DNA from 4 places in the Streptomyces sp. NBC_01454 genome. Region 1 is predicted to be linked to each of the others. Evidence: riboswitches for the same ligand, from Rfam matches in the RefSeq annotation. Region 1 holds a riboswitch; each other region holds the start of a gene.
What was found. A riboswitch is a leader RNA that binds a small molecule or an ion and turns the genes downstream of it on or off. The one in region 1 is predicted to bind cobalamin.

Region 1 (4,183 bases):
CAGTGACTTCCCGTAGTCGTTGATCCAGACGTTGCGGCCGTTGACGACGCCCGCGACCAGGCGCTTGCCCGGCAGCCCGCCGGCCGCGGCGAGGTCCTGGAGGTTGGCCGCGCCCGACTCGGTGAAGTCGACGGCCAGGCCCTCGACCGGCGCCTTGGCCAGGATGCCCAGCGCGTCGCCGAGCCGGCCGAAGTACGAGGCGACCAGGAGCTTCGGCCGGTCCGTGGCATTGCCGAGCTCACGGCAGGCGCGGGCGGCGGCGTTCAGCTCGGCCGGCGTGCGGTCCTGGACCAGGGCCGGTTCGTCGAGCTGCACCCACTCGGCGCCCGCGGCCCGCAGGTCGGCGAGGACCTCGGCGTACACCGGCAGGAGCCGGTCGAGCAGGGTCAGCGGCTCGAAGTCCGCGGCCACCCCCGGAGCGGGCTTGGCCAGCAGGAGGTAGGTGACCGGCCCGACGAGGACCGGGCGGGCGGTGTGCCCGAGCGCGAGGGCCTCCGTCAGCTCCGCGACCTGCTTGCGGGAGTCAGCGGTGAAGACGGTGTCCGGGCCCAGTTCGGGCACCAGGTAGTGGTAGTTGGTGTCGAACCACTTGGTCATCTCCAGCGGGGCGACGTCCTGGGTGCCCCGGGCCATCGCGAAGTAGCCGTCCAGGGCGTCGGCGCCGACCGCCGCGCGGTGCCGCTCGGGGACCGCGCCGACCATGACACTGGTGTCCAGGACGTGGTCGTAGTACGAGAAGTCACCGGACGGCACTTCGTGGAGGCCGGCGTCGGCCAGCTGCTGCCAGTGGGAACGGCGGAGGGTGCGGGCGGTCTCCTTCAGGGCGTCGGCGGTGACCTCGCCCTTCCAGTAGCCCTCGATCGCCTTCTTCAGTTCCCGGTGCTGTCCCTGGCGGGGGTAGCCGTACACGGTGGCCCGTGCTGCCGCGGCTGCGGACGTCGCTGTCACGGAACTCTCCTTCGCGAGATGTCTCGTTGGTGTCCCGGAGACGGAACGAGAGCGCGAAGGAACGACTGACCGGGCGGACCACGCCGCGGTGTCGCCGCGGGTGCCGCTCCAGAGCTACGCCGACCCGCCCACGAGGTCACCGGGATGGCCGCACACGAGCGGTCGCGTGCGGGCAACGGGCAGGTCTTCGGACTCGTGGGCCCGTCTCGTGCGTACGAGACACCTACTGGCCGTCGCTTCCCGAACCCGGCCGGGTCCAGTGCGTATGACGGCGTTCGTTCCCACTCACCGCTGCGGGGCAGTCCCGGATTCCCACCGGGTTCCCTCTTACGACGCTCCCGCCTGGCGGACGGGGCGAACCAGCTGCACCCGTCACCCTAGAGGGACAACCCGCGGGCGCACACCCCCGCCCGGATGGCGGACGGTGAGAGGGGACGGCCCGTCGTGCGGCCGAGCTGCCCCGGCTCGACCCTCCGCGGCAGCGGGGGAGGCCGTGCGTCACCCGGGAGTTGACTCCAGACGTACGAACGGGATCGACCGCCCGGCCGTGCGGAAGGCCGCTTCGCTGCCGTCCACGTCGAAGCCCATGAAGGCACACAGGCGGCGGGCGAGCCGTGGGTGCCGGGGGGCGTAGCGGGCCATGAGGGCGGCGCCGTCCTCCGGGGGCAGGAAGTGTGCGGTGGTGGTGTAGTGGTGCGTGCCGAACCGGATCGTGCCGCGCGGGGTGTGGCGCAGGTTCTGGTACCAGGCCGCGGCCGGGCCGAAGCCGGAGGCGACCGTCCAGCTGAGCCGGTCGCCGTCCCGCTCGTACGCGATCACCTCCAGGACCACACTGCGGCGGAGTCCCGTGCGGCGACCGGTGTGGTGCAACAGGAGCAGTCGTTTGCCGAAGAGCGGGCCGAGACCCGCGCGGTAGAGACGGATGGGCAGGCGAACCAGCACGCGTCGCCATCCGGTGGGCAGTTGCGGGCGTCCTTGCGTCGAGAACGGTGTCATCGTCGCCTTCCGGATTCGGGAAGCTTCAGCCCTCGGCCGGTGAGGGAGCGAGACCGCGGAGGCGAATCTTCGGTGGTGCAACCTTTGCACAGTCTAAATCCGGTGGGCGGTGCCGGGGGAGGCGCGGTCCGACGGTAGAAAGGGGGCATGACCGAGCGTGCAGCCCCCGCGGGGGACGTGGATGATGTGGACGCGGTGACCCGTGCGGTGCTCACGGCGTCGAGACTGCTGGTGGCGGTGTCCGCGCGCTCGCTCACGGCGGTCGAGGAACGGGTGACGCTGCCGCAGTTCCGGATGCTGATGGTCCTTTCCACGCGCGGAACCACCAAGCTGGTCGTCCTCGCCGAACTCCTCCAGGTCGCCCCGTCGACCGCGATGCGCATGGTGGACCGGCTCATCGCGGCGGGCCTGGCGGACCGGCAGACCAACCCCGACAGCCGTCGCGAGACCCTGCTGCGGCTCACTGACGAGGGGCGCCGCACCGTGGAGGACGTCACCAGCCGCCGACGTGCCGAGATCAGCGCGATCGTGGAGCGGCTCGCCCCGAGTCAGCGGACCGCCCTCATCAAGGCGTTGACCGCGCTCAACGAGGCGGGCGGGGAGCCGCCCGCGGACGATCCGGAGTTGCATCCCCTGGGGTGGCCCGGAGCGTCGGCGCAGCGTGGGGCGTGAGCCCGACCCGGCAGGAATATCCGGGCTACTTGGGAACGGTCGAGGCGACGTCATCGAGCGTGGAGTCCTTGACGAGCCCGGTGTCCTCCAGGACGTCCATGTGGTCCTGGACCGTGTTGTTGGCCTGCGTGGCCAGTCGCCGGATCAGGGTGTTCTTGGTGGTGGCGCGGACCTCGCCGATGGTGACGAAGATCTTGCCGTGGGAGGCCCGCAGCAGGTCCACGAAGAGCTGGTCGAAGGCGCGGCCCTGAGCCTTCTTCAGCTGGGCGACCCAGCCCTGCTGTTCGGAACTGGCCTGGTCGGGGATCGGCACGTTCAACGCCGCGGAGTCCTCGCGGTCGAGTTCGTCGAGCTTGCTGTGTCCCTCGAGCAGATGCATGCCGGCGCGCTTGATGGCCTCGCTCGACGCATGGGTCTGGGCGAGCCGGCCGGCCGGCATCTCCCACAGCCCGGCCTGCCGGACCTTGGTGAGGAAGGTCTTGTCCAGCGCCGTGAGCGGGCCCGTGTCGCCGCCGCCGTCAGCGGCGGCCGGACCGGACTTCGCCGCCGGGAGGTTGGCGGACACCGACTCGTCGGCGGAGCTGTTGCGCTGGGAGAACCACACGGACACACCGGCGATGACCGCCACGAGAGCGACCGTCAGGGCGAGCACCCGGCCACGGCCACTGACGGGCGACTGCCGGGGATTTCGAGCGTGAGACTTCATCATGCCTCCTGGAGTGCGCGACAATTCGCCTGCGGGCGCTGTGGCGCAACGGACTGCTGGGGCATGAGCCACGCTAATCATTGCATGAGGCAAATGAATCGATTCAGCGATGGTGCGCAAAAGAGGGTGGCGCCCGACGGTCATCGGCTACGATCCCGCCTCCACTGAGCCTGCCGGCTCGCCCGGGGCCGCTGAAACCGCCCTTATATGGCTCTCTGTGTGGCCCTATGTGGCTCTATGTAGCTCTCCTTCCGATTCGTCATGCCTGACGCGCTGTGCGCGCTTTGCCGCATACCGTGATCCCTGAGCACGTCGAGAGATACGTCGAGCGGTACGCCGAGCGGCCGTGGACACGGCGAAGGGACCGGTATGGAGTCCAGCAACCACGGCGGGGAGCCGCCTCGCCCGGCGTCCGGCCGGCCGGACAAGGGCGAGGCCCCACCACCTTCCACGGCCCGTCCGGCGCACCGCCCCGCCGGTGATGCCCCGCGGCGCGACGAGGCACCGCCCGCGTCGAAGGGCGGCGGCCGGCGCCGCCCGTTGTTGCCGAGCGGACCGCCGCCCGGTCCGGCGCGCCCCGGGTTCTGGCGCAGTCCGCTGCGGGGACCGTGGCTGACCTCGGTGTTCGGGCTGATCCTGCTCGTCGGCGTCACCGTGCTGTTCGTGACCGGGCTGTTGTCCTACGCCTCCTACAACCCCGATCTGGCCCCGGGCAACGACCAGACGCCGCAGAAGGGCTGGCTGGGCTTCTACCTCTTCTCCTGGCCGACCAGCCCCTACTGGCTCTACCGCCTCACCCAGGGAGTCCACGTCACGCTGGGCGTGGTGCTGATCCCCGTCCTGCTCGCGAAGCTCTGGTCG
Region 2 (4,183 bases), 1.2 Mb from region 1:
GCCGACGGTCGTGCGCACCCCGGCGCCCCGGCACGGTGAGCACACCGCACAGGTACTGACCGCCCTCGGGGCCGGCCCCGGACAACTGGCCCGCCTCCGTGCACGGAGGGCCGTGAAGTGACCCTGTCACCCGGCCCCGGCCCCGGGCCCGCCGTCGCCCTCCCCTCGTCGTGAGCAGGGCCGGTGCGGGGCGGGTGTGCGGGTGGCCGCCCGGGGGTGCCGAGTGACTGTTGTTCGCCGCGGGGGTGCTGTGTATCGTCGGGAGGGTGACTTGAAGTTTCAAGTAACTGGTCCGTGGGTTCGCGGGCCGGTCCTCGACCTGGGAAAGAGCGCTCCTCATGACGTCCCCCCTCAGCACTCTTGAGTCCACCCGCCTCGCCGTTTCGCGGCGCGACCAGTCCGCCGCGTACGGCTACGACGCCGGGCTGCTCGTGCTGCGGCTCGCGCTCGGGCTGACCATGGCGGCCCATGGCGCCCAGAAGCTGTTCGGCTGGTTCGGTGGGCCGGGGCTCGACGGGACCGGGCAGTTCTTCACGATGAGCGGCTATCCGGCCGGCCGGACGATGGCCGTCGTCGCCGGTCTGAGCGAGACGCTCGGTGGGCTCGGGCTGGCGGCCGGACTGCTCACCCCGCTCGCCGCCGCGGCGGTCGTCGGCACGATGGTCAATGCCCTGGCCGTGAAGTGGGGCGGGGGCTTCTTCGCGCCCAAGGGTGTGGAGTACGAGCTGCTGCTGACCACCGGTGCGGCGGCCCTGGCACTGACCGGGCCCGGCCGGTTCGCCGCCGACCGCTTCCTGCCCGGTCTGCGGGTCCACCGGCCGGTCCGCGGTGTGGTCGCGCTGGTGCTGGCGGTGGTCGTGGCGGGCGTGGTGCTCATGGTCCGGAAGTGACGCCGGCCCGGCGGCAGGTGGAGCCGGGCCGGGAACGGGGAGTGGGGCGGCACCACGGTGGTGCCGCGGCGGAAGAAGCGGAGAGCAGGGTCATGTCGGTACGACGTCTCAACCACGCGGTGCTCTACGTACGCGAGGTAGCGCGGTCCATCGCCTTCTACACCGAGGCCCTCGGGCTCACGGTGGATACCGAAGTGCCGGGGCGGGCGGCGTTTCTCAGCGCTCCCGGCTCGCTCAACGATCACGACCTGGGGCTGTTCGCCGTGGGCACCGGGGCTCCCGGGCCCGAAGCGGGACGGGTCGGGCTCTACCACCTCGCCTGGGAGGTCGGCACGCTCGGCGAACTCCTCGCGGCGCGTGACCGGCTCGACGAGCAGGGCGCCCTGCTGGGCGCCAGCGATCACCTGGTCGCCAAGTCGCTGTACGCCAAGGACCCGGACGGCAACGAGTTCGAGGTGATGTGGCGGGTCCCGCGGGAGGACTGGCCGGGCCCGGACCAGCCGGACCGGCTGCTGCCGCTCGATCTGGCGGCGGCACTGGACCGCTGGGGCCCGGATCTGGCGACGGGGGCGGCGGCGGGGTCAGCCACGTGAGGGGTGAGGGGTGAGGGGAGAGGGGAGAGCCAGAGTCTGATCGGCTGGGTGGGTGGGACGGGTGGGACCTGTCCGCCCGGGCGGACAGGTCCTGACCGGTTGGACCGGGCGCCTCAGAGGTCTCTGACTCTCGGCCCCTCGGATGCCTCAGACGTCCGAGGCCGCCCGGTTCTCCGGTGTTGTCCGCGCGTCCGGCACCGCCCGCCCCTCCGGCACCGCCTGCTCGTCCGGCTGTGCCGGCTGCGTCGATCGTGCCCGCTCGGCCCGCTCGGTCCAGCGCTTCTCGACGCCGGACAGTCGCCAGTAGGTCAGCGCCACGGCCCACACCACGACGAACAGGCCGACGATGAGGAAGCCGACGTTGTCCAGGTCGAGGCCGGAGACCCAGCCGGTCAGCGGGTCGCTGAGGGCGAGCTTGTCGTGCAGCACCGTCACCAGCTCGATCGTGCCGATGAAGAAGGCGACGGCGATCGACAGGCCCGTGATGGCGATGTTGTAGTAGACCTTGCGCACCGGGTTGGAGAACGCCCACTGGTAGGCGAAGTTCATGAAGGTGCCGTCGAGGGTGTCGAACAGGCTCATGCCGGCGGCGAAGAGCAGCGGCAGGCACAGGATCGCGTACCAGGGCAGGCCGGCCGCGGCGCCGCTGCCCGCCATCACCATCAAGGTCACTTCGGTCGCGGTGTCGAAGCCGAGCCCGAAGAGGAAGCCGAGCGGGAACATCTGGCCGGGACGGGTGACGGAGCGGGTGAAGCGCCCCAGGAAGCGGTTCATGAAGCCGCGCGCATCGAGTTGCCGCTCCAGTTCGGCCTCGTCGTAGCGGCCGTTGCGCATCCCGCGGAAGACCCGCCACATCCCGGACAGCGCGATGAGGTTGAGGGCGGCGATGAGGTAGAGGAACGTCCCCGAGACGGTGGTGCCGACCATGCCCAGGATCTGGTGCATGCCGGATTCGTCGTTGAGCAGGATGCCGGCGAGCTGGGCGCCCCCCGCCACGAGCGCTGCCATGGCGACGACCACGCTGGAGTGGCCGAGAGCGAACCAGAAGCCGACCGAGACCGGCCGCTTGCCGTCGGCCATCAGCTTGCGGGTGGTGTTGTCGATGGCGGCGATGTGGTCGGCGTCGAAGGCGTGCCGCATGCCGAGGGTGTACGCGGTGACGCCCAGTCCGACGCCGAAGGCCCGGTTGCCGACGGTGTAGTGCTCGGGGACCACCAGCAGGAAGAGCACGCCGAAGGCGACGACGTGCAGCCCGGCTATGACGGCCATCAGGCCCGCGGTACGCAGGGTGTCCTGCCGGCGCCAGCGGAACGCGCCGTGGGCAGGGGTGGTCGGGGTATCGGTGGACAGGGCCATCCGGCGGTCACGCTCCAGCACCTCGTGGATCAGTTCGTGAGATGCCGTGGCCGGTCTCCTGGCTTACGGGTGCACGCGTCCGCCCCGCCTTCCCGGCCGCGGGCTGCGGTCAGTGGCGCCGCAGAGGCGTCGTGCGTCTGCGGAAGGGACGGAAACTCCCCGATCACAGTGGCGAGGGCCGCTCCGGTCTGGGACCTCAAGGTCCGTCACCGGTCTTCCCGAACACCACGGCCCGGCCACTCTAACCGCCGTGCGGGAGGGGTGCGGTGCGTGGGGCGGGTCCGGGAACGGGCGGGGGCGCGGCCCGCCGCAGGAGGCCCGCCCGTCACCAGTCCAGGGAGCAGAGAAAGGCATGAAGCTCCTGGTCGAAGAGCGCGCCGTTCTCCAGATTGACCATATGGGCCGCGCCCGGTATCCGGACTCTGCGGGCGCCGGGGACGGACAGTGCTATCGCATGGGCGTTGGCGGAGATGTCGCTGCTGTCGAGATCGCCGTCGAACACGACCGTCGGCACCCGGACCTCCCTCAGCCGCCCGGCGGCACCGACCTCGACGGGCATCCCGGCTCCCCGCTCCTCGGCATGCACCTCCACATTGGCCTCGGCCGAGGCGCGCATCCGCTCACGGAATCCCGGGTGCACCGCGGACGGTTCGCGATGCGGCCCGTCCACCCACATCCGCAGGAAGTGCTCGATATAGCGCTCCACGCCGTCCGCCGCGCCGATCGCCGCCACCTGCTCCTTGATGTGCTCCAGGAGGAAGGGGTCGGTGAAGGCGCGGCCGCTGATCCCGGGGGACGCGAGCGCGAGGGCCGCCACCCGCTCCGGGCGGGCGAGGGCAGTGTCCAGCGCGACCCGGGCGCCGTGGGAGAGGCCCACGAGGACGGCGCGGGGGACGCCGAGGGTGTCGAGGAGTGTGCACAGGTCCTCGTGGTGGGCGTAGTCCCCGGCCACCGTGGAGGACAGGCCGTGGCCGCGGAAGTCGTAACGGATCGCGCGCAGACCGGAGTTCACCAGCCAGGCGAACTGCTCGTCCCACATGTGCTGGTCGAGCATCGCGCCGTGGAGCAGTACCACCGCGGGACCCTCGCCCGCCGTCTCGTAGAACAGCTCGCCCTCCTCGACCGGCACGATGCCGTTGTCGATCTCGGACCAGGCGGTGATTCTGCGGGTCATTCTCTGGGCCGTCCTTTGTGCGTCGGATGCGGTGAGCTGGGCTGGATGCGACTGCCGTCTTGATTGCCGCGACTGTCGGTTTCCTCCGGTGGAACGTGCGAGCCGTTCCCGAGGTGCCGGAATTCCTCACCGAGTCGGTCGAGGACGTGCAGTGCGGTGCGGAGGTCCTC
Region 3 (4,183 bases), 4.3 Mb from region 1:
GGCCAGCCCGACCCAGGCGCACTTCGGCGGCTCCAGCAACGAAATCCCCGGCATCGGTGAGATCGGCTACATCGGTCTGACCGCCTTCGTCCTGAACGTCGTCGTGACGGTCGTGCTGACCTTCGCCCTGAAGGCCGCCAAGGCTCCCGAGGGCATCGACGAGACCAGCCCCGCGGACTACACGGCGGACGCCGGGGACCAGGGCGTCGTCGTCGACCTGCCGCCCGCCACGGCGGGCGCGCCGGCCGGCCACTGAGCTTTTCCCCCGCGCACGGCCACGGGCCGCCGCGTCCCCCGACGGGGGCGCGGCGGCCCTTTCCGCGTCACCCCGCTCGCGTCGTCCGCACCCGCCCGGCACACTGGACGGCGGGCTTCCGCACGGTCCTGCAGAGCGTGCCGACGGCCGGCGGACGGCACCCCGCGAGCGGCCTGAAGAGGCGGCTCCAGGCCCTTCCCACAGGGGTTTTGAGGGCCCGTCGCGGGCCCGGACGGGCCGATGGCGGTGCGCACCCCGCCGGAGTGGTATGACACAACGACACAAGATGTGGGGGTGCGTGCGGGCGGCAGCACAAGATGTATGCTCGTGCTCGCTGTCGCCGCAGGGGAATCCGGTGGGAATCCGGAACTGTCCCGCAACGGTGTAGGGGCGCGCTTCCACGGCCGGAAATCGGCCCCGGCGCACGCCCGAAGTCCGAGGACCTGCCGACGGTACGACCGCACCGCCATGGGTGCGGACGTCGATACGTCCGGGCCCCGAGGGCTGGGCCGGTGGACGCCGCGTGGTGAGCCCGCGCACCCCTGACCGTGTCGGGGTGCCGCATGCCCGCGTGCGCCCGTCGCGCCGACCCTCACGGCCCCCGCCGAGTGAGGGAGAGCATCACGTGACCATCGCGCCAACGGAGCCCGCGTCAGACGCCGAGGTCGTGCCGCCTGCGGTGGCCGTGTCTGCCGGTGCCGCCGGTGCCGCCGACGGCGGTCCGGGCGAGGACGGTCCGGGCGTCGCCCTGCTGCGCACCCTGACCGAGCTGACCGCGGACCTGACCGCGACCGACCCCGGCAAGGTGGCCGCCGCCGCCCTGCGCGGCCGGTACGAGGGCGCAGGCGGGGCCGAACTGCGGTCGCTGGCCACCGATGCCGCGGCCGGTCTGATCGGTGACGAGCCGCAGTACTCCAAGCTCGCCGCGCGCCTGCTCACCCTCGCCGTGGCCGAGGAGGCCGCCGGCCAGGGCGCCGTCTCGTTCTCCGCCTCCGTCGCGACCGGCCACCGTGAGGGGCTGATCGCCGACGAGACCGCACAGTTCGTGGCGACCCACGCGGCCCGGCTGGACGCGCTGGTCGACCGGGCGCTGGCCGACGGCGCCGACGACCGCTTCGGCTACTTCGGGCTGCGCACCCTGCACTCGCGCTACCTGCTGCGCCACCCCACCACCCGTCAGGTCATCGAGACCCCGCAGCACTTCCTGCTGCGGGTGGCCTGCGGCCTGGCGGAGACCGCTGATTCCGAAGAGGGCAGCGAGCGCGCGCTGGACGAGGTCGCCGAGCTCTACCGCCTCACCAGCTCGCTGTCCTACCTGCCCTCCTCCCCCACCCTCTTCAACTCCGGCACCCGCCACCCGCAGATGTCGTCCTGCTATCTGCTGGACTCCCCGCTGGACGAGCTGGACTCGATCTACGACCGCTACCACCAGGTCGCGCGGCTGTCCAAGCACGCCGGCGGCATCGGGCTGTCGTACTCCCGTATCCGCGCCCGCGGTTCGCTGATCCGCGGCACCAACGGGCACTCCAACGGCATCGTGCCGTTCCTGCGCACCCTGGACGCCTCGGTCGCCGCCGTGAACCAGGGCGGCCGTCGCAAGGGCGCCGCCTGTGTCTACCTGGAGACCTGGCACGCGGACATCGAGGAGTTCCTGGAGCTGCGCGACAACACCGGTGAGGAGGCCCGCCGCACCCACAACCTGAACATCGCGCACTGGATCCCGGACGAGTTCATGCGCCGGGTCGAGGCGGACGCCGACTGGTCGCTGTTCTCGCCCGCGGACGCCCCGGAGCTGGTGGACCTGTGGGGCGAGGAGTTCGACGCCGCCTACCGCAAGCTGGAGGCCGACGGCCGGGCGGTCAAGCAGATCCCGGCGCGGGTGCTGTACTCCCGGATGATGCGCACCCTGGCGCAGACCGGCAACGGCTGGATGACGTTCAAGGACGCCGCCAACCGCACCGCCAACCAGACCGCCGAGCCCGGCCACGTCGTGCACTCCTCCAACCTGTGCACGGAGATCCTGGAGGTGACGGACGACGGGGAGACCGCCGTCTGCAACCTGGGGTCGGTCAACCTCTCGGCGCACCTGGGCGACGAGACCGCCGGCTGGGAGGAGGCGATGGACTGGGAGCGGCTGGACGCCACGGTCCGCACCGCCGTCACCTTCCTCGACCGCGTGGTGGACATCAACTTCTACCCGACCGAGCAGGCCGGGGCCTCCAACTCCCGCTGGCGCCCGGTGGGTCTGGGCCTGATGGGCCTGCAGGACGTCTTCTTCCGGCTGCGGCTGCCCTTCGACTCGCCCGAGGCACGGGAGCTGTCCACCCGGATCTCCGAGCGGATCATGCTCGCCGCCTACGAGGCGTCCGCCGACCTCGCCGAACGGCACGGCCCGCACGCGGCCTGGTCCGCGACCCGCACCGCCCGCGGGGTGCTGCACCCGGACCACTACCCGAACGCCGAGCCGCGCTGGGCCGACCGCTGGGCGGCGCTGCGCACCCGGATCGCGTCGACCGGTATGCGCAACTCCCTGCTGCTGGCGATCGCGCCGACCGCGACCATCGCCTCCATCGCGGGCGTGTACGAGTGCATCGAGCCGCAGGTCTCCAACCTCTTCAAGCGCGAGACGCTGTCCGGGGAGTTCCTCCAGGTCAACGCCTATCTCATCGAGGAGCTCAAGGCGCTGGGGCTGTGGGACGCGCGGACCCGGGACGCGCTGCGCGAGGCCAACGGCTCGGTGCAGGACGTCACCTGGATCCCCGAGGAGATCCGGGCGCTCTACCGCACCGCCTGGGAGATCCCGCAGCGCTCGCTGATCGACATGGCCGCGGCCCGCACGCCGTACCTCGACCAGAGCCAGTCGCTGAACCTCTTCATGGCGTCGCCGACCATCGGCAAGCTCAGCTCGATGTACGCCTACGCCTGGAAGCGCGGCATCAAGACGACGTACTACCTGCGTTCGCGGCCGGCGACCCGGATCGCCCAGTCCGCCCGCGGCGCCACCGCCGCGGCCGCGCCCGTACCGCAGCAGGCCACCGACCCCGAGGCCGTCGCCTGCTCCCTGGAAAACCCCGAGTCCTGCGAGGCCTGCCAGTGACCACCGCACCCGAAACCAACGCCGCCGCGGCACACACCGCCACCACCGGCACCAAGAACCTCCTCGACCCGGGCTTCGAGCTGACGCTGCGTCCCATGCGGTACCCGGAGTTCTACGACCGCTACCGCGACGCGATCAAGAACACCTGGACCGTGGAGGAGGTCGACCTCCACTCCGACATCGCCGACCTCGCCAAGCTCTCGCCGGGCGAGCAGCACATGATCGGCCGGCTGGTGGCGTTCTTCGCGACCGGTGACTCGATCGTCTCCAACAACCTGGTGCTGACGCTCTACAAGCACATCAACTCCCCCGAGGCGCGGCTGTACCTGAGCCGTCAGCTCTTCGAGGAGGCGGTGCACGTCCAGTTCTATCTGACGCTGCTGGACACCTACCTCCCCGACCCGGACGACCGCGCCGCCGCCTTCGCCGCGGTGGAGAACATCCCCTCCATCCGGGAGAAGGCCGAGTTCTGCTTCAAGTGGATGGACTCGGTCGAGCGCATCGACCGGCTGGAGTCCAGGTCCGACCGGCGCCGCTTCCTGCTGAACCTGATCTGCTTCGCGGCCTGCATCGAGGGCCTGTTCTTCTACGGCGCCTTCGCGTACGTGTACTGGTTCCGCTCGCGCGGACTGCTGCACGGCCTGGCCACCGGCACCAACTGGGTCTTCCGCGACGAGTCCATGCACATGGAGTTCGCGTTCTCGGTGGTGGACACCGTCCGCCAGGAGGAGCCGGACCTGTTCGACGACAAGCTGGAGCAGCAGGTCACCGAGATGCTCAAGGAGGCCGTCGAGGCGGAGCTGCAGTTCGGCAGCGATCTGTGCGGTGAG
Region 4 (4,183 bases), 590 kb from region 1:
CTCGCAGATCACCGCGTCATGGGTACGCCGCAGCTCCGCCAGGCAGTCGGTGACCGTGCCGAGCAACTGCTCCCGGCGGCCCGCGTACGGCGTGTTCCCGGGGGACGACCCCTCGGTCCCCCCGAAATATCCCCGCGCGCTCAGTTCACCCACCGGCTTGCCCAGCAGCACCACCTGGCTGCTGCGGTCGCTGCCCGGCTTGAGCAGCACCGGGTTCATCAGCGCGGTCGGCTCCACCCGCGCCGCGGCGGCCTGCATCGCCTGGGCCCGCCCGATCTCCGCGCCCTCGCGCGTGACGAACGAATTCAGCGACATGTTCTGCGCCTTGAACGGCGCCACCCGCACGCCCTGGCGGGCCAGCCAGCGGCAGATCCCCGCCGTCACCACGCTCTTGCCGGCGTCGGACGTCGTACCGGCCACCAACAGGCCACCGCCGACCGCCCCGCCGGACGCCTTCTGCTGCCCGTACGTCACCGGATCCTCCTTCTGTGCCGGCTCCCGCGCCGCCCCTCCGGCGGAAAAACCGGAGGTCTCATCCCTGCCCCGCCGCACGCCGCCGCACCGCCGCCCGCACCACCGCGCCGGCCGCCGGCCGCGCCGCGAGCGTCGCCGCCAGCGCCAGCACACCGACCCGGCGCGAGAGCCGTACGGCCCGTTCGATGTCGGACACCGCCACCGGCCGCGCCCCGCCGTTGAGCACCGGACGGTGTTCCACCCGCCCGCCGTACGCCAGCGTGCCGCCCAGCCGTACGCCCAGCGCGCCCGCGAACGACGCCTCCACCGGGCCCGCGTTGGGGCTCGGGTGCGCGCCGCCGTCCGTGCGCCAGGCCCGCAGCGCACCGCGCCGGCCGGGGCCCGTGAGGACGGTGAGGGCGGCGGTCAGCCGCGAGCCGGGCCAGCCGGCGAGATCGTCGAGCCGGGCCGACGCCCAGCCGAACCGGCGGTATCGGGGCGACTTGTGCCCCACCATCGCGTCCAGGGTGTTCACCGCCCGGAACGCCACCAGGCCGGGCACTCCGCCCACCGCACCCCAGACCAGGGCACCGACCACTGCATCCGAGGTGTTCTCGGCGACCGACTCCACCACCGCACGGGCCATCTGCGGCCCGTCCAGGGCCTGCGGATCGCGCCCGCACAGATGCGGCAGCCGCTCCCGTGCCACGTCCAGGTCGCCCGCCGCCAGCGCACCGCCGACGGCCCGGGCCTCCCGGCCGAGCGAGGTGCCGCCCAGCACGGCCCAGACCGTCGCCGCGGTCAGCGCGATCCGGGCGCCGTCCCGCAACGGGGCCGGGGCGGCGGTGCGTAGCGCGCGCTGCACCAGCGCGGCGCCGGCGGCGGCACCGCCCGCGCACAGCACGGCATGGGCCGCCCCGTGGCCGCGGTGGTCGCGCCACAGCCGGCGTTCGATGGCGGCCGCGGCCCGGCCGAAAGCGGCCACCGGATGCCCGCGCCGGGGATCCGCCGCGATCAGGTCGGCGAGAAAGCCGAGAGCCGCGCCGCACGCATATCCCGCGTGTTCGCCGCGCATCGGGTCACACCGTCGCCAGGGCGTGTCCGCGAAGAAGCCCTGCGGCAGCGGGCGATGGAGCTCTCGACGGGCGGCCAGGCATGGTGATATGTCCTCACTCAGGGTCCGCGCCCTGGCTCGACGTGACGGCGACATGAGTCTCCTGGCTCCCCGGATCGGCGAGTCCTCCGGCCTTCCCGCCCCGACGCGTCCGCCGTTCGGCGTGCGCGCGAGGGGCCGTGGCCTTCGCTGGAGGAACCCTCCCCGGTGACAGTGGCGGGACCGCGCCGGATTCGCACCGGACTTCCTCAGCTGTCGCCGAATGGCTCGGGCAGTCCACCACGCTCCGCGAATGCCCGTCAACTCACCCTTGACCTGCGACGCTGCCCCGTGGCAGGGGCTGTGGCCCACGCCACAGCGTGGCGGAAGGATCACGGACGGTTGCCCGCGCACCTGATTCCACGTCACTATCGGGAGCGCGGCGGCGACGGGGCCGCCGGAAGGGGGCCGGGGGATGCCGCAGCGCGCTGACCGTCACGAGATCCGCATCAGGGTCACGGGCACCAACAATCCCGATCAGGACATCGAGGACCTCAAGACCTGGCTGGCGCGCGAGCCGTGGCTGGCCCGGCGGCAGTACGACTGGGCGATTCGGCCCCGGCCGGCGGACGCCCGCGACGGCGCGAACGGCGACCCGGCCGCCCCCGGCGACATGGCCGTGGGCGTCGACGATCTGGTCCTGGTCATCGTCGGGGCGGTCGCCGCCGAGATCACCAAGAGCCTGAGCATCGCCCTCAAGGAGTGGCTGCGCCGCCGCCGCGAGGAGCGTGACACCGGCGAACGGCCCGCCGTCGCGGTCGGCGTCGACGGCGGCCTGCGTGCCCTGGGGGACGAGGGTCCGGGTGCCCCGGCCCCCGGAGCCCCCGATCCCGGCAGCCCGGACGACGGGAGCGGCAGCATCGCCGGGGACTGAGCCGGATGTCCGAATACGACGCGCGGGGCAAGGTCAACCGGGCGCTGCTGATCTGTGTCGACGACTACCGCCATCTGCGCCCCCTGCCCGCGGTGAAGGACAACGCCCAGGAACTCGAACGCGTCCTGCTCGCCCCCGGCACCGACCTGTTCACCAGGGGCGAGGTCGTCCTGTGCCGCCCCCAGGAGCCGTGGGAGGTGGAGCAGGCGCTGGACACCGTCACCCAGGAGGCGCGCGGACTGCTGCTGGTGTACTTCTCCGGCCACGGCCGGGTGGGCCGGGACGGCGGCAACCTCCAACTGATGGTCGGCGCCTCGGAACCGCGCCACAAGACCGTCTCCTGGCAGGACATGGTGCTGTCCTACCTCGACAACGCCCGGGCCGACCGGATCGTGATCATCCTGGAGTGCTGCTACGCCGGCAACGCCGGGGAGGCCTTCCACAACTGCCGCAAGCCCATGTCGCTGCTGATGGCCGCGCAGCCCAACCGCCGTATCTTCAGCGGCGAGGAGCCCACCGGCGGCAGTGTGTTCACCCGTGCCGTGCGCCGGACCCTGGAGAGCGGACTGCCCGGCAGGCGGTGCGTCACCTTCGAGGACCTCGTCCGGGAACTGCGCGGACAACTCGCCGCCGAACGGACCCCGATGGGCGACGTCTGGGAGCCGCGCTCGGCCAAGCAGAACACCGTCGACGACGTCATCCTGTCCTTCGCCACCCCCGAGATCCGCCCCCCGACCCCGCTGCGGATCCGCCTGCGCCGCCGGCTGAAATTCTCCCTCCGGCACTGGCTCAGGGTCCTGCTGGTGCCGGCGATCATCCTCGTCCCGGCCACCGCCGGCCTCGTCGTACTGAACCTCCCGAACGGCGACGCGCCCTGCCCGCCCGCCCTCGAACTGCGGCTGCTGACCGCCCCCGAGGCCGAACCCGCCCTGCGCCAGGCCGCCTTCGACTACGAGATGTCCGACGCCAACACCCGGCCGCTCAGCGGCGAGGGCGACCTCCCCGACGGCTGCCGGCGCGCCCAGATCACCGTCTACTCCGCGGCCAAGGACCAGGTCGACCAGGGCTTCGCGGCCGCCGACCGCTGGCAGGGCGAGGCCCGCGGCACCGGCCGGGAACGGCCCGCCGACAAGGGCCTCGACCCCCTCAATCGCCCCGGCCCGCAGCCCGACATCTGGATACCGGAATCCACCGCCGACTACTACGAGGCCCGGCGCGGCATGCCGGCCACGGGATCCCCGGCGACCCTGCACTACGGCGGCCCGGTCGCCTACACCCCCCTGGTCGTCGGCGTCCCGGCGAGCCGGCGGCTGGTCGACGTCGAACCAGGCGGCGCCTCCTGGCAGGAGCTGCTCACCGCGACCGACCACGCCCACCAGGACCTCAAGCTCCTGCGGCCCAGCCCCGTGCTGTCCGGCACCGGTCTGCTGCACACCCTCGGCCTCTACCTCGCCCCCGGCGGCCCGGACGCCGCCCTGCTGGACACCCCCTCCCTCGCCCGCGCCGCCGAGGACCGGCTCTCCGCCCCGGGCAGCCAGTACGCCGGCAGCACCGAACTCCTGTGCTCGCTGCGCCCCGACGCCGATGCCTCCGGCGCCGTCGACCGGACCAGGTCCGCGCCCCTGGTGACGGAGAAGTCCCTCGCCGACTACAACCTCGGCCGGGCCATCGGCAGTTGCCCCGCCCTGGGCTCCGCGCTGCCC

Region 2: another riboswitch for cobalamin. It lies ahead of OIU81_RS25915 (HoxN/HupN/NixA family nickel/cobalt transporter); the one in region 1 lies ahead of metE (5-methyltetrahydropteroyltriglutamate--homocysteine S-methyltransferase).
Region 3: another riboswitch for cobalamin. It lies ahead of OIU81_RS11780 (ribonucleoside-diphosphate reductase subunit alpha); the one in region 1 lies ahead of metE (5-methyltetrahydropteroyltriglutamate--homocysteine S-methyltransferase).
Region 4: another riboswitch for cobalamin. It lies ahead of OIU81_RS28360 (cobalamin biosynthesis protein); the one in region 1 lies ahead of metE (5-methyltetrahydropteroyltriglutamate--homocysteine S-methyltransferase).

Annotation. Positions count from the first base shown of each region.
Region 1 covers NZ_CP109460.1:7,007,365-7,011,547, forward strand. The annotation lists gene metE (5-methyltetrahydropteroyltriglutamate--homocysteine S-methyltransferase) at 1-948, opposite strand, end outside; cobalamin riboswitch at 1,110-1,336, opposite strand; gene OIU81_RS31000 (nitroreductase family deazaflavin-dependent oxidoreductase) at 1,447-1,944, opposite strand; gene OIU81_RS31005 (MarR family winged helix-turn-helix transcriptional regulator) at 2,092-2,616, shown strand; gene OIU81_RS31010 (DUF4142 domain-containing protein) at 2,642-3,325, opposite strand; gene OIU81_RS31015 (molybdopterin-dependent oxidoreductase) at 3,692-4,183, shown strand, end outside.
Region 2 covers NZ_CP109460.1:5,848,430-5,852,612, forward strand. The annotation lists partial or broken gene OIU81_RS25900 (CoA transferase) at 1-121, shown strand, start outside; gene OIU81_RS25905 (DoxX family protein) at 339-890, shown strand; gene OIU81_RS25910 (VOC family protein) at 983-1,483, shown strand; gene OIU81_RS25915 (HoxN/HupN/NixA family nickel/cobalt transporter) at 1,631-2,839, opposite strand; cobalamin riboswitch at 2,871-3,084, opposite strand; gene OIU81_RS25920 (alpha/beta fold hydrolase) at 3,165-4,013, opposite strand; gene OIU81_RS25925 (MarR family winged helix-turn-helix transcriptional regulator) at 4,010-4,183, opposite strand, start outside.
Region 3 covers NZ_CP109460.1:2,730,099-2,734,281, forward strand. The annotation lists gene mctP (monocarboxylate uptake permease MctP) at 1-256, shown strand, start outside; cobalamin riboswitch at 574-721, shown strand; gene OIU81_RS11780 (ribonucleoside-diphosphate reductase subunit alpha) at 882-3,353, shown strand; gene OIU81_RS11785 (ribonucleotide-diphosphate reductase subunit beta) at 3,350-4,183, shown strand, end outside.
Region 4 covers NZ_CP109460.1:6,416,022-6,420,204, forward strand. The annotation lists gene OIU81_RS28355 (cobyric acid synthase) at 1-474, opposite strand, end outside; gene OIU81_RS28360 (cobalamin biosynthesis protein) at 533-1,528, opposite strand; cobalamin riboswitch at 1,665-1,816, opposite strand; gene OIU81_RS28365 (hypothetical protein) at 2,022-2,480, shown strand; gene OIU81_RS28370 (caspase family protein) at 2,486-4,183, shown strand, end outside.